One region of the Arthrobacter zhaoguopingii genome, then DNA from elsewhere that is predicted to be linked to it. Evidence: riboswitches for the same ligand, from Rfam matches in the RefSeq annotation. Region 1 holds a riboswitch; the other holds the start of a gene.
What was found. A riboswitch is a leader RNA that binds a small molecule or an ion and turns the genes downstream of it on or off. The one in region 1 is predicted to bind S-adenosylmethionine.

Region 1 (2,849 bases):
CTGCCAGTCAGGGCGTGTTCGACCAGGACGGCGTTGGAGGCGTCGGAGTTGAGCACACCCCAGGTCTCGTAGGCGAGCTCGACCGCGGGCAGGAACCCTCCGGTCTCGAGGGTGGCGGGGCCGAGGCGGGCCGTCCGGACGACGCCGTCACGCCCGGGGACGCCCGGGATGGGGGCCCGCCCGGGGTAGGCAGGAAGGTAGGCGGTCACGGCCCGCTAGCTTCCCTTCGCCGCACGGAACCCGGCGTCGAGGTCGGCCAGGATGTCCTGGAGGTTCTCGAGCCCGACCGCCAGGCGCACCAGGCCCGGGCGCACTCCCGCGGCCAGCTGTGCCTCGGCGCCGAGCTGGCTGTGGGTCGTGGAGGCGGGGTGGATCACCAAGGAACGAACATCGCCGACATTGGCCACGTGGGAGTGGAGTTCGAGGCCGTCGACGAAGCGCCTGCCGGCCTCGATCCCGCCCGCGATGTCGAAGGACACGATGGCGCCGGTGCCGTTCGGCCCGTACTTCAGCCCGCGCTCGTACCAGGGGCTTGAGGGCAGGCCGGCGTAGGCGACCGATTCGACGTCGTCGTGGAGCTCGAGCCATTCCGCAACGGCGCGGGCGTTGGCGATGTGGCGTTCCATCCGCAGGCTGAGCGTTTCGAGCCCCTGGGCGATGAGGAAGGCGTTGAACGGGGAGATTGCGGACCCGAGATCGCGCAGCAGCTGGACGCGCGCCTTCAGGATGAAGGCGAGGTTCGCCCCCAGGGCGCTTCCGACGCCGAGGTCCCGGGCGTACACCAGCCCGGAATAGCTCTCATCGGGGGTGTTGAAACCCGGGAATTTCTCCGGGTCCCGGCCGTAGTCGAAGCGGCCCGAGTCGACGATGACGCCGCCGATGGCGGTGCCGTGACCGCCAAGGTACTTGGTGGCGGAGTGCACGACGATGTCGGCGCCCCACTCGATGGGGCGGATGAGGTACGGCGTGGACACCGTCGCATCGGCGATCAGGGGGACCCCGTGTTCGTGGGCGATCGCGCTGATCCCCTCAAGGTCGAGCACGTCCTGGCGGGGGTTTGAGACGACCTCGCCAAAGAACGCCTTGGTATTGGGCCGGACGGCGGCGCGCCACTGCCCCAGGTCGTCGGGGTTCTCCACGAAGGTGGTTTCGATGCCGAATTTCCTCAGGGTGTGCCGGAAGAGGTTGTAGGTACCCCCGTAGAGGCTCGGGCTTGCGACGATGTGGTCGCCCGCCTCGGCGAGATTGAGGATCGCATAGGTTTCGGCCGCCTGCCCCGAGGCGAGCAGCAGGGCACCCACCCCGCCGTCGAGCGAGGCGATGCGGGCCTCAACCACCTCCTGGGTCGGATTGCCGATGCGCGTGTAGATCGGGGCAAGCTCGGTCAGCGCGAACCGGTCGGCCGCGCTTTGGGTGCTGGGGAAGACGAAGGACGTGCTCTGGTAGATGGGCAGCGCCCGTGCCCCCGTGGCGGCGTCGGGCGTCTGCCCCGCGTGGATCTGGCGGGTTTCGAAGGACCAGTTGCTGGACATGGCGTTCCCTGTCGATGAAGGGGCCCGTCCGCCGCCGGAAACCGCCGGCGGGGACCCGCGCTTGCGCAGCGCCGTGTGGCGCTCCGCCAGGTCTTCACCCGGGGCACCCCGCCGCGGTGGAGGGTTGCCGGCCAGCAAGCCGGGGCTGTGTGCTGGCACTCATGACCTTTTCCCCATGAAAGCTGAAACCCGCGGCGGGGGCAATTTGTGACTCCGCGTTAAGTAAGGACTGCCTAAGTCGAGACGCGGATCACAAAGTGCCACTATGTAGCCATGCGCTTGGACCATGTATCTTATGCCTGCGAACCCGACGGACTGGCCGCCACTGCGGACCGGATTTCCTCAGCTTTGGGCGTTGAAGCGGTTAAGGGTGGTGTGCACCCCCGTTTTGGGACCCGGAACATGATTGTGCCCCTGGCCAACGGCCAGTATGTCGAGGTGGTCGAGGTCCTCGACCATCCCGCGTCCAACAAGGCACCGTTCGGCCAGGCCGTGCGCGCGCGTTCCGAGGCCGGCGGCGGCTGGATGGGCTGGGTGGTGGCGGTCGACGACCTCACCCCGTTCGAGGAACGGCTCGGGCGCCAGTCGGTGCCGGGCAACCGAAAGTTCCCCGACGGCCAGGAGCTCACCTGGCAGCAGATCGGCATCAAGGGCCTGATCGCCGACCCCCAGGTTCCGTACCTGCTGCGGTGGGACGACGGGACCGAGGCGCTGCACCCCTCAAACGCCCGCCCCTCGACGGTGCGCCTCGATTCCCTGACCATCGCCGGATCGCGCGCGCGGGTCACCGAATGGCTTGGCACTCCCGTCGAGGCGCCGCTGGGGGACGTCTCCGTGAAGTGGATCGCCCCGAACGGAACGCCGGGACTCATGTCGGTCACCTTCGACACCGGCAACGGCAAGATCGAGTTCTAGTCCGCACGGGGAATAGCCGTCCAGGGGAACGCTGTGGTCGCACGGCTCGCGGTGGTGGTCCCGGCGTTCAACGAGCCCTCCATCGGCAGGACCCTTGAGGGGCTGTACCGCCAGCACACCCGGGACGGCGTCTCCGTCTACGTCGTCGACAATGGGTCGACCGACGATACCCGGGCGCGGGTCGCCCGATTCCTTGCCGGCCGGGACGGCTTCCCGCTGACCGTCCTCGAGGAACCAGTAAAGGGTACCGGGGCTGCCAGCGATACCGGTTTCCGCCGTGCCATCACCGACGGCTTCGAGCTGGTGGCCCGGACGGACGGGGACAGCGTTCCGCGTCCGGACTGGACCGGGCGGATCCTCGCGGGTTTCGCGGCCCACCCGGGCCTCGAATTGCTGGGCGGG
Region 2 (2,849 bases), 410 kb from region 1:
GGTATTCAAGCGGCAGGGCGATGTTTTCCGACGCCGTGCGCCGGCTCAACAGGCTCGCCGACTGGAACACCGTGCCGATCCGCCGCCTCGCGGCCCGCAGCCGCTTCTCCGGAAGGCTCGAAAGGTCCTCGCCGTTCACGACCACCGATCCTGAGGTGGGCCGCTCCAGCAGGTTGATGCACTGGGCCAGCGTGCTCTTGCCGGCGCCGCTCGGGCCGGTGACGGCGAAGATTTCGCCGGCGTCGACCTCGAAGTTGAGCTGGTCGAGCACTGTTACCGAGTCCGCACCGCGCCCGTAGGTTTTCGTCAGTTTAAGAAGGGAGATCATGGGTTTGTCCTTGGAGGCTCAGCGGGCGGCGGGCTGGAGGCGGTAGCTGGAACCGTGGTGCTCGGCGGGCAGCCGGTCGCCGCGGCCGAAGAGCTTGTGGCGCAGCGTCCCCTCGACGTACTCCGTGGGGTAGGCGCCGCGCTTCTGCAGCTCCGGCACCACGTACTTCACCACGTCCTCGAACGAGCCCGGGGTGATGGCGTAGGCGAGGTTGAACCCGTCGACGTCGGTCTCCTCCACCCACCCCTGGAGCTCCTCGGCGACCTGCGCGCCAGAGCCGATGACGCGCGGACCGAGCCCGCCGATGCCCGCCCACTCGGCGATGTCGCGCACCGTCCACGGCTTGCCGTCGTCCTCCACCTTGGAAAAGTTCGCCACGGCCGACTGAATGGCGTTCGACTTCACATTGCCCAGGGGCTCATCCGGGTCGTACACCGACAGGTCGATGCCGAGCCAGCCCGAAAGCAGCACGAGCGCCCCCTCGTAGCTGACGTACTTCTTGTACTCCTCGTGCTTGGCGTGCGCCTTCTCCTCGGTCTCGTCGGTGATGACGGTGAGCATCGTGTAGATGCGCACGGAGTAGCGGTCGCGTCCGGCGGCCTCGACGGCGTCGCGGATCTTGGTGACGGTTTCCTTGAGGATCGCCCGGGTCGGCGACCCGACGAAGACGGCCTCCGCATTGCCCGCCGCGAAGGCGATCCCCCGCGGGGAGGCGCCGGCCTGGTAGATCACCGGGGTGCGCTGCGGGGACGGTTCGCTGAGGTGGATTCCCGGCGTCGTGAAGTATTTGCCCTCGTGGCCGATCCCGTGCACCTTCGCGGGGTCGGTGAAGACCCCGCTTTCGGGATCGCGGACGACGGCGTCGTCCTCCCAGGAGCCTTCGAGCAGCTTGTAGAGCACCTCGAGGTACTCGTCGGCGTGGTTGTAGCGCTCGTCGTGCTCGAGCTGGTCGGTCTGCCCGAGGTTCCGCGCCGCCGAGGGCAGGTACCCGGTGACGACGTTCCACCCGAACCGCCCGTTGGTGAGGTGGTCGAGGGTGGAGAGGCGGCGGGCGAAGGGGTACGGGTGCTCGTAGGCGGTGCCGGCGGTGACGCCGAACCCGAGGTGCTCGGTCACCAGCGCCATGGCGGAGACCAGAAGGAACGGGTCGTTGACCGGGGTCTGGGTGCCCTGGCGCAGCGTTGCCTCATTGGAGCCGCCGTAGACGTCGTAGGTGCCGAGGACGTCGGCGATGAAGATGCCGTCGAACAGCCCTTTCTCGAGCGTCCGAGCGAGGTCGGCCCAGTAGCGGAGGTCCTTGTACCGCCAGGACTGGTCCTCCGGGTGGCGCCACAGCCCCGGGGACTGGTGGCCGACGCAGTTCATGTCGAAGGCGTTGAAGCGGATCTGGCGGGGTGAGCTGGAGGCGTGCGGGGATAAGGACATGGCAAAAGAACCCTCGTTCAGGGCACAACCAGGAGGAAGTGCCGTACTTGCCCTCCGGTCATCTGCGCCGGCCGGGCCGAATCCTCACCTGGGGCACCCCGCTACAGCGAGAGGGTTGCCGTCCAACAAACCAGGGTTTTGCGTTGGAACTCTTGATTCTGGGTTTGACCCTACGGGCGATCGGGCAGGGAAGTCGAGAACGGTTCGTCACAGTAAGTCATGGAGGCTTAGCAGGCCGAATCACTAGTTCATCGAGACATATCGGGACGGTGGAAATACTTCCCCAGGAATATGCAGGGTGCTTAGAATTCTGGATGTCCCGTCACAGGGAAAACTCTGGTCACAACTAAAGTTATGGGGATAAAAGTGAAAAAGAGCTCAGCACTCCTTGCCGTTGCCGCTGCGGCCGGCTTCACTGCACTCTCGGCATCACCGGCCTCGGCTGCCGTGACACTGCCCTTCGCCAACTGTGATGCTGCGGCGCAGGTAGGCGTCTACAACATCCCGGCGGGCACGCCCGGCTACCAGCCGAAATTGGACGCCGACAACGACGGCTTTGGCTGCGATGCTGCCGGCACCCCCGCCTACGACGCCAGCATCGTTGAGCGCATCATCATGGAGAACAACCAGCCGGCACCGACGACACCACCCCAGGTTCCGACGATGCCCGTCGGCGGCGTGGGCACCGGCGTCGCCCAGGAGCCCGCAAACGACAGCACGGGCACGCTCGTCCTCGGTGGTGGCCTCGTCCTTGCGGTGGCAGCCGGTGGCACCTACCTGGTCCGCCGCCGAAGCACCGACAGCGTCTGACCGCCCACTGTCGAACTGAATCGGATATCGTCCTACGCATGATCAGTTCTTCCGGCGACCGCCGCAGGAGCCGCCTGGCTGCTGCGGCGGTTGCGTTCTTCCTCCTCTCCGGCTGCGCCGCCGAGGCCCCGGCCAAGATGCTCGAGAACCCGCCGACACGCTCGGCTCCCCCCTCGGTAACCCCCGCGCCGGCCACGACGGCACCGCAGGTCCAGACGCCGACGACGGCTCCGGAGCTCCCTGTCCTCCCCGAGTCTCGGCCGGCCTCCTTCCGCATCCCGTCAAC

Region 2: it holds a riboswitch for S-adenosylmethionine, as region 1 does, so the genes downstream of both, GVV77_RS00260 (LLM class flavin-dependent oxidoreductase) here and GVV77_RS02020 (bifunctional o-acetylhomoserine/o-acetylserine sulfhydrylase) in region 1, are expected to answer to the same signal.

Annotation. Positions count from the first base shown of each region.
Region 1 is NZ_WIAE01000001.1:460,503-463,351, reverse strand. Features, by position in the region: gene metX (homoserine O-acetyltransferase MetX) at 1-209, opposite strand, end outside; gene GVV77_RS02020 (bifunctional o-acetylhomoserine/o-acetylserine sulfhydrylase) at 216-1,532, opposite strand; SAM riboswitch class IV at 1,585-1,699, opposite strand; gene GVV77_RS02015 (VOC family protein) at 1,806-2,447, shown strand; gene GVV77_RS02010 (glycosyltransferase family 2 protein) at 2,481-2,849, shown strand, end outside.
Region 2 is NZ_WIAE01000001.1:53,910-56,758, reverse strand. Features, by position in the region: gene GVV77_RS00265 (methionine ABC transporter ATP-binding protein) at 1-328, opposite strand, end outside; gene GVV77_RS00260 (LLM class flavin-dependent oxidoreductase) at 347-1,753, opposite strand; SAM riboswitch class IV at 1,792-1,911, opposite strand; gene GVV77_RS00255 (excalibur calcium-binding domain-containing protein) at 2,120-2,563, shown strand; gene GVV77_RS00250 (class F sortase) at 2,602-2,849, shown strand, end outside.